4 regions of the Arthrobacter sp. Z1-15 genome follow, and region 4 is predicted to be linked to each of the others. Evidence: riboswitches for the same ligand, from Rfam matches in the RefSeq annotation. Region 4 holds a riboswitch; each other region holds the start of a gene.
What was found. Region 4 has a riboswitch for S-adenosylmethionine ahead of M1D40_RS05275 (bifunctional o-acetylhomoserine/o-acetylserine sulfhydrylase). Riboswitches for the same ligand answer to the same signal wherever they lie in the genome.
Positions count from the first base shown of each region.

Region 1 (2,194 bases), 990 kb from region 4:
TCGGTCCGGTAGGCGCCGCGCTTCTGCAGTTCGGGCACCACAAACTCGACGATGTCCTCGAAGGTGCCCGGCGTAACCGCGTAGGCAAGGTTGAAACCGTCGACGTCGGTCTCTTCCACCCAGCGGATCATCTCCTCGGCGATTTCCGCTCCCGAACCCACCATCCGCGGCCCCAGGCCGCCGATCCCCACTGAATCGGCGATGTCGCGCACCGTCCAGGGTTCGCCGTCGTCCTTGGGCTTCTGGAAGTTGCCCGCGGCGGACTGGATGGCATTGGATTTCACGTTGCCCAGCGGCTCGTCCAGGTTGTAGCCGGACAGGTCCACGCCCATCCACCCGGACATCAGCGCCAGGGCACCCTCATGGCTGGCGTACTGCTGGTAGTCCTCGTGTTTGGCGGCGGCTTCTGCTGCGGTGGCGGCAGTGATAACGGTCATCAGCGTGTAGATCCGGATGGAATGCCGGTCCCGGCCTGCGGCCTCGGCGGCGTCCCGGATTTTCGTGACCGTTGCCTTCAGCTTTTCCTTGGTGGGCGCTCCGACAAAAACCGCCTCGGCGTTGGCAGCCGCAAACGTAATGCCCCGCGGGGAGGCGCCGGCCTGATAAATCACCGGCGTGCGCTGCGGCGACGGCTCGCTGATGTGGATTCCCGGAACTTTGAAGTACTTGCCTTCATGGTTGATGTCATGAACCTTGGCCGGGTCGGTGAAAACGCCGGTCTCCTTGTCGCGGACGACGGCGCCGTCCTCCCAGGAGCCTTCCAGCAGTTTGTAGATTACTTCGAGGTACTCATCTGCGTGGTTGTAGCGCTCATCGTGTTCCAGCTGGTCTTCAGCCCCCAGGTTCCGGGCGGCGGAGGGCAGGTACCCGGTCACGACGTTCCAGCCGACCCGGCCGTTGGTGAGGTGGTCAAGCGTGGAGAGCCGGCGGGCAAACGGATAAGGATGCTCGTACGCGGTTCCGGCAGTGACGCCGAAGCCGAGGTGTTCAGTGACCAGGGCCATCGCGGACACCAGCAGCAGCGGATCATTGACCGGAACCTGGGTTCCCTGCCGCAGGGTGGCCTCGTTGGAGCTGCCGTACACGTCGTAGGTGCCCAGCACATCCGCGAGGAAAATGCCGTCAAACAGCCCTTTTTCGCAGGTCCTGGCCAGATGGGCCCAGTAGCGGAGGTCGGTGTACTCGGCGGACTTATCCTGCGGGTGGCGCCACAGGCCCGGCGACTGGTGGCCCACGCAGTTCATGTCGAAGGCATTGAAGCGGATCTGCCGCCGGCTGCTCTCTTCGGTCGCGGGGATGCTCTGCTCTGACATGGCGAACCTTTCGGAACGGGACGCACCCGCAAAGGAGCGCCGTACTTGCCGTCCGCGGACGCGGGACGGCCGGATCCTCATCTGGGGCACCCCGCTACGGAGAAGAGGGTTGCCGCCCAACCAGCCAGAGCTTCGCGTTGGGACTCATGATCCTTCGGCTCCAGTATCTGCACAGCACTGCAGCGCTTGGGAAGTCAATGACCTTTTGTGAACCTGCCCGTTGCTGCCCACCCCTGCCGCCGGCCGGGGTCCCGCCCGTTGCCGGACCCAAAACACGCTTCCGCTGGCGCGCCCAGTCGCTATTGTGTGCGACATGAAAAGACACCTGAGCTGGATCGTGCCGTTTGTTGGTGTTTTTGCGCTTTATCTCGGCGCGGCCCTGGGGACAAACATCAACCTCCAGTCCGGCAGCAGTGTCAATGTTCAGGCCCTCATTCAACTCGCCATTTTCCTGATGTGGGTTGTGCTCACCATTGTTTTGGTGATCCGTACGGTGCGGAACGGTTACCGCGTTTTCCGCGGCTATCGGCGGTCCGGCGGCCATCTCACCAAGTCGGAGCAGGCCCAGGCAAATCTTCAACAAAACTACGAGAACTCATGGGCCGCGGCCAGAAACCTGGTTGCACAACTCTCGGCGGGACACCGGCCGGCGTCCCTTGAAGTGTGGGGAATCGTTCTGGAACCGGGCGAAACAGTGCACCTTTCAATCAGAGCGGATTATGCACGCTTTTACGGCCTCAACGGAACTTATGTTCATACATCGGGATTCTTTTGGGGGCAGCCTGCCTTTGTCCTAGCAGGATTCGGAGTTACCGCCCTAGCCAACAGATCACGACGGCGGGCAGCTCAGGCTGCATCGCGCCAACAGTGGCGCGATTCCC
Region 1 is NZ_CP096454.1:167,218-169,411, reverse strand. It holds gene M1D40_RS00875 (LLM class flavin-dependent oxidoreductase) at 1-1,313, opposite strand, end outside; SAM riboswitch class IV at 1,350-1,465, opposite strand; gene M1D40_RS00870 (hypothetical protein) at 1,618-2,194, shown strand, end outside.
Region 1: it holds a riboswitch for S-adenosylmethionine, as region 4 does, so the genes downstream of both, M1D40_RS00875 (LLM class flavin-dependent oxidoreductase) here and M1D40_RS05275 (bifunctional o-acetylhomoserine/o-acetylserine sulfhydrylase) in region 4, are expected to answer to the same signal.

Region 2 (2,194 bases), 1.2 Mb from region 4:
CGGACCCGGCCGTCGCGCCTGACCGCCGTACCCTGCCTGACGATGTACCGCTCCGGTGCCAGCTCAGCGCCAATCAGCCACTGCGCCAGGCCGGCGTTAAGGCTTCCGGTGACGGGATCTTCGGTGATGCCGAGCCCGGGCACAAAGGCGCGGACCTCGTAGTCGGTTTCAGCGTCCGCAGGCTGCGCGCCGATGACACCCACGCGCAGGCTTCCCATGACAACCGGATCCGGCTTCAGTGCCAGCACCGCTGCGGCATCCGGGAGCAGCAGTCCCAGCCAGCCGGGTCCGTTGTCGATCCAATTGGAGGCAAGGATCTGGGTGCGGTCCAGGTTCAGGGCCTTCAGCGCCTGGTCAAGGACCTCGTCTTCAAGCGGTCCCGAGCGCAGCAGCGGCGGTGCGGCGAAAGCGGCAATGCCGGCATTGGCGTGCAGCGTCACGAGGCCGATTCCGCATTCCTGCACGACGACGTCGGGATAGCGCCGCTTGTTCCCGGCCTCCAGCCACGCGTGGCAGGTTCCCAGCGTGGGGTGCCCGGCAAAGGGAATCTCGCCGCCCGGGGTGAAGATGCGGACCCGGTAGTCAGCCCCGTCCCTAGTGGGCGGCAGCACGAACGTGGTTTCCGACAAGTTGGTCCACCGCGCAAAAGACTCCATGTCGGAGTCCGAAAGGCCTTCGGCTTCCAGAACCACGGCAAGGGGATTGCCCAGATACGGTTCACTGCCAAAGACGTCCACCTGTTTAAACCACCGCTGTTTCATAGCCAAACTCTATCCCCTGGCTGCCGGGAGTTTTATGAAGCGGAGTTTTACGAAGTAAGGCATCCGTTTGCAACCCTGCATCGGCCGCGCCTACCTTGGGAGAAGAATCAAGAGTTCCAGCCACGGGCCCTGGCCGGCTGGACGGCAACCCTCTCGCCGTAGCGGGGTGCTCCAGGTGACGATTCGGCCGCCCGGCGAGACTCTCCCGGCTGCGGCAAGTACCGCGCTGGTGGCGCCGCGGCCGTAATGGCCGCCGGCACCGCGCTTAAGGCAGAGGATCTTTCCACCATGTCCCTTGTTAGCGACCTTCAGCCGGCAGCCCTGCGCCGCGCCTTTTCACGTTTCCCGTCCGGCATTGCCGCTTTGTGCGCGGTGGTCGACGGAGAGCCGCAGGGAATTGTTGCCTCGTCCTTTACCGTGGGCGTGTCCATGGACCCGCCCCTGGTCCTGTTTGCCGTACAGAACACGTCCCGCACCTGGCCGGTGCTCCGGCCGGCAACGCGGATCGGCGTATCCATCCTGGGCTCCGAACACGAGGGAATCTGCAAACAGATCGCATCCAAAACCGGCGACCGTTTCGCCGGGCTTGACCTGCACACCGACGAGTCCGGTGCCCTGTTCCTGGACCGTGCCGCCCTGTGGCTGGAGTGCTCAGTGGAGAACGAGGTGCCCGCGGGCGACCACACAGTGGTGCTGCTGCGGGTTCACGGCCACACCTCCCACGACGACGCCCATGAGCCGCTGGTCTTCCACAGGTCGGCGTTCCGGCAGCTCAGCGTCCCTGAATTCGCCTGACCGGAAAGCGCCGCCGGGAACTGGAAATTGGAAGCCGCGTCAATTCATTTTCCGCGGCACATTCCTTGCCGGCACGGCCTCCGTTACCAAACCTTTACATCATGCCATGGACGGACTATTGTTCTTCGGATTACTTCGAAAGGAAGTAGCGGAGATGAGCACAAACAGAAATGTCCACGGCACATCACACAAAAAGGGAAAGCCCGGCAGCCGGCCGGGTTTGCCGCTTTCACGGAAGGCTTTGCTTCCGGCAGCAGTACTGGGCCTTCTACTGGCAGGGTGCACCGCGCAGGAGGAGCCGGAGACCGCTTCCAGTAAGCCGGCCTCGCCTTCAGCCTCTGCCGAGGAGCCGGCCCGGCCGTCCTCTTCAGCCGGCGAGCCCGGCACAAACGGCCTCAGTCTGGAGATCGCGCCGAATGCCACCCAGGCACCCGGCACAGAGGCCTCGCCGAATGCCGCCCAGACACCGGATGATTCAGCTGTGCAGGCTCTGTTCCGGGCGGACAATCCCGTGAGCGTGGAAACTTTCTTTCAGCAGCAGCCGCAGTGGCGTCCCGCCAACGCTAGCGTCGTGCTGGAGGAATCCGGCAGCGGAACCGGCACCTTCGAGCTGCCCGCTATGGAACCGGGGACCAGCT
Region 2 is NZ_CP096454.1:2,386,180-2,388,373, forward strand. It holds gene M1D40_RS10905 (PhzF family phenazine biosynthesis protein) at 1-761, opposite strand, end outside; SAM riboswitch class IV at 867-988, shown strand; gene M1D40_RS10910 (flavin reductase family protein) at 1,050-1,556, shown strand; gene M1D40_RS10915 (hypothetical protein) at 2,068-2,194, shown strand, end outside.
Region 2: it holds a riboswitch for S-adenosylmethionine, as region 4 does, so the genes downstream of both, M1D40_RS10910 (flavin reductase family protein) here and M1D40_RS05275 (bifunctional o-acetylhomoserine/o-acetylserine sulfhydrylase) in region 4, are expected to answer to the same signal.

Region 3 (2,194 bases), 400 kb from region 4:
ATGCCGTCGCTGCCTTCCTGCCAGCCGGCGTCGTCCAGCAGCTGCCGGGCTTCCTCCGGGTTGTAGGCCAGGTCAGCGCTCAGGTCCACGAAGCCGGGGGCCTGATGGTTCAGGACCGACGCCGCCAGCGTGTAGCTCTCGGAGAGCACCGTGTCCTTGATGGTCTGCCGGTCGATGCCCGCCTGCAGGGCCTGCCGTACGGCGGGATCGGCCAGCTTTCCGCTGCCGGTCCGCACGGCGGCCATGTTCACCGTGAGGTCCACGCCGTCGGCCGCGAGCACCTGGTTGCCGCTGGATGCCAGCGCCGCCTCGTCCACCGGCTGCAGACCGCGGACCAGATCTACCTGGCCGGACTGCACGGCGCCGGCGCGGTGCGCGACCTCGGGCAGGTATTTGATGACCACCTTGTCCAGGTGGGCCTCGCCCGGGTTCTCCGCCCCGTCCGGAGCCCAGGCGTAGCCGTCCCGCTTGGCGAGCACGACTTCCTCATCGGGCTTTTCGGATTCGTAGACGAAGGGCCCGGAGCCGGAAATGGACGAGATGGCCGACTGCCCGGCCGCGTCCTTCTGCAACGTGGCCGGGGAGACGAGTCCGGCAGTGACGGAGGAGGTGGCGCGCAGGAAGTTGGAGTTCGGGGCGTTCAACGTGACCACCACCTGGTCCGTGCCGGTTACTTCGCTGGTTTGGTAGCCGGCGAAGTCCACGTTCGGCTGGATCTGGGCGGCGGGAAGGCCCAGGCCAAAGCTGTCCAGGTTGGCCTTCACCGCCGCGGCGTCGAGCGGGGTGCCGTCGCTGAACGTGACGCCGGGGCGGATGGTGAAGGTGAATTCGGTGCTGTCGGCGTTGGCCGAGAAGGCCGAGGCGATCCAGGGAACCAGCTCACCCTTCTCCGGGTCAAAGTAGGTCAGCCGGTCCAGCACCGAGTTCAGCACGTTGGACTTCTCGTAAAAGCGCGCGGCCTGGGTCTGCCAGTTGTTGATGGGGGTGACCTCGGCGTACACCAGCGTGCCGCCGTCGACCGGTTCACCGGACGTCCCGGCCGCGGCGTTGGTGCCTGCTGTCTGGGAACCGGATCCGCAGGCAGACAGGGTCAGTGCCGCCGCGGCCAGGAGCGCCGCGACCCGCAGGGGAGTGCGGGAAGCAACCGAGGTGCGGGAGGTGCGGGAGGTGCGGGCCGCAAATATGCGGGGGGATCGGGGGGAGTCGTGCATGGGATCCTCTCGGGTCGCACCGAGGAACACGGCATTCGAGCACGCAGGAGCCGCTGCTGCACAGCTCTGCAGCTCGGGCCCAACGGGGAAGTGAGTCCATCGGTCCTGGCATGAGCACCGGCCCCGAAGGGTGGTTGCTGCGGCGTCAACGAGCCAGGTCTCTCAGCCGCTCTGGATGGGAAATGTCCGGATTCGAGAAGCGGACACCACCATGGAAGCTTGGCGGAGGCCGTCCGGGCAAGAGAATGACGCCGCGTTGCCGCAAACTCCGCAGCGTGACGTCATGCGTCTCTTCCTGCGTCACACAGGTGTCATAAACGTCCGCGGAGCAGGCGGTTCGGCCGGCGCGACGGCGTGCGGCCGGGCTTGGCGGCGGACCGTTCCCCGGGTGCCCGGTAGCGCACGCGCCGGCCGGCGTCGCTGAGCAGCAACACGCCGTCGACCATAGTTTCGCGCAGTTCCATCAGTGCGAACTGGTACCGCTCCGGCGCCCGGGAGGAATCACGGAGGTAGCGGGTGCAGGCTGTGGACATGCGCATCAGCACATCGGTGTTGGCGGAGCCGCTGCGCAGATGGGCGAGGGTTTCGATCATGCGCTCGCGTGCATCCAGCACGGTGGCGCGGCAGCGTTCCTCGTCGCCGGCGCCCTCGATCACCTGCGGTTCGATCGGGGCCAGCGGACGCTTCAGGTGCAGATCCGTGATGAGTGCGTTCAGGGCCGCATTTTCGTCGCGGCGGTCAATGCCTGCCCGGATGCTCCAGCCGGCGGCGGTTCCCAGAACGAGCGCCGCGAGGGCCAGGAGGGACACTGCCAGCCAGTCCATACAAGACCTCCGGAAGAAGCGTTCTTCGACGGTACCCGGCGGGGCTGACCGGAGGACAGGGCTGCGGCCCGTTCCCGGCTTGCGGGCGGGCAGTTAGCGGCTAGCCCTCAGGATCCTGACAACTGCGGCAGCCGAGCCGTAAGCCTTTTCTGGTGATAC
Region 3 is NZ_CP096454.1:749,335-751,528, forward strand. It holds gene M1D40_RS03500 (ABC transporter substrate-binding protein) at 1-1,211, opposite strand, end outside; SAM riboswitch class I at 1,305-1,393, opposite strand; gene M1D40_RS03505 (hypothetical protein) at 1,523-2,035, opposite strand.
Region 3: it holds a riboswitch for S-adenosylmethionine, as region 4 does, so the genes downstream of both, M1D40_RS03500 (ABC transporter substrate-binding protein) here and M1D40_RS05275 (bifunctional o-acetylhomoserine/o-acetylserine sulfhydrylase) in region 4, are expected to answer to the same signal.

Region 4 (2,194 bases):
TGGGAGTGCAGCTCCAGCGCATCCACGAAGCGTTTCCCCGCCTCGATGCCGCCGGTGATGTCGAAGGAAACAATGGCACCGGTGCCGCGCGGCCCGTACTTGCGTCCGCGCTCAAACCACGGGCTGGACTCAAGGCCCGCGTAGGCGACCGAGATGACGTCGTCGTGCGCTTCGAGCCAGTTGGCGACTGCGACGGCGTTGGCCACGTGCCGTTCCACCCGCAGGCTCAGCGTCTCCAGCCCCTGGGCGATGAGGAACGCGTTGAACGGTGAGACGGCCGAACCGAGGTCGCGCAGCAGCTGCACCCGGGCCTTGAGGATGTAGGCGAGGTTGGCGCCCAGGACGCCGTCGGCTCCCAGGTCCCTGGCGTACACCAGGCCGTTGTAGCTCTCGTCCGGGGTGTTGAACCCGGGGAACTTCTCCGGATCGGCGCCGAAGTCGAAGTTGCCCGAATCGACAATGACGCCGGCAATCGAGGTCCCGTGGCCGCCCAGGTATTTCGTGGCCGAATGCACCACAATGTCCGCTCCCCATTCAATGGGACGGATCAGGTACGGGGTGGACAGGGTGTTGTCCACAATCAGCGGGACGCCGGCCTCATGCGCGACGGCGCTGATGCCTTCGATGTCCAGGACGTCCTGGCGCGGGTTGGAGACCACTTCGCCGAAAAACGCCTTGGTGTTGGGCTGCACGCCGCTGCGCCACTGGTCGAGGTTGTCCGGGTCCTGCACAAAGGTGGTCTCGATGCCGAACTTCTTCAGGGTGTGCTTAAAGAGGTTGTAGGTGCCGCCGTACAGGCTGGGGCTGGCGACAATGTGGTCGCCGGCTTCGGCGACGTTCAGGATCGCGAAGGTCTCCGCGGCCTGCCCCGAGGCGAGCAGCAGCGCACCGAGCCCGCCTTCAAGGGACGCGATCCGGTTTTCCACCGCTTCCTGGGTGGGGTTGCCGATTCGTGTGTAGATCGGCGCGAGCTCAGCCAGGGCAAACCGGTTGGCAGCCGCTTCGGCGCTGGGAAAGACGAACGACGTCGTCTGGTAGATCGGCAGTGCACGGGCACCGGTGACGGCGTCGGGCTCCTGTCCCACATGGATCTGACGGGTTTCGAAGGACCAGTTTCCTGACATGGCATTGCTCCCTATTGACCAGGGGCCGCATCGAGACTTCTAGCCGGGAAAGAGCCGGCAGCCACGTGTGACCCGCGCTTGCCATACGCCCGATTGACGTACAGCCAGGTCTTCACCCGGGGCACCCCACCGCGGTTGGAGGGTTGCCGGCCAGCAAGCCGGGGCTATCTGCTGGCACTCATGACCTATTCCCCCTATGAAAACGGATAACCCCGAACCCCGCAACCTCTGTGACGGTTCATTTCCCTGCGTTGCAGCACCACCGCCGAGCGGGCAGTACGGCTTACCGTGCTGTTTTTGGCCAGCGGCCCTGCCCTCAAGAGCAGGGATTCCCGGGCCGTGCTCAGCGGCGGAAAAGCACCCGATCCGCGGGCAGAAAAAGTAAGTACACGCAGTTAGGGTTACCTTGGTCGAGAGGTCGGTCACAACGTGCAATTATGGGCCGCATGCGCTTGGACCATGTATCTTATGCCTGTGAATCCGACGGTCTTTTGGCCACGACCGAGAGGATTGCTTCCGCTCTGGGAGCGGACTTCGTCAAGGGTGGCGTCCACCCCCGTTTCGGCACCCGCAACATGATTCTTCCTCTGGCTAACCACCAGTATGTCGAGGTGGTGGAGGCCCTGAGCCACCCGGCATCAGACAAAGCTCCTTTCGGACAGGCCGTTCGGCAGCGCTCCGAATGCGGCGGCGGCTGGATGGGCTGGTGCGTTGCAGTGGACGATCTGTCTCCGTTTGAAGAGCGCCTGGGCCGCGAGTCGGTCCCGGGCAACCGCAAGTTTCCCGACGGCCAGGAACTGACCTGGCGCCAGATCGGCATCAACGGCCTCATCGCCGACCCCCAGGTGCCCTACATGCTGCGCTGGGACGAGGGCACTGAGCCGCTGCATCCCTCCGCTGCCCTGCCCGGCATGCCCGGTGCCGTGAAGCTGAATTCGCTGACCATTGCCGGATCCGCCGAGCGGGTCACCCGGTGGCTGGGCACGCCGGTTGAAGAGCCGCTGGAAAATGTGGGTGTCACATGGATTTCCCCGAAGGGAACCCCCGGCATCATGTCCGTCACGTTCAAC
Region 4 is NZ_CP096454.1:1,153,277-1,155,470, reverse strand. It holds gene M1D40_RS05275 (bifunctional o-acetylhomoserine/o-acetylserine sulfhydrylase) at 1-1,124, opposite strand, end outside; SAM riboswitch class IV at 1,194-1,310, opposite strand; gene M1D40_RS05270 (VOC family protein) at 1,571-2,194, shown strand, end outside.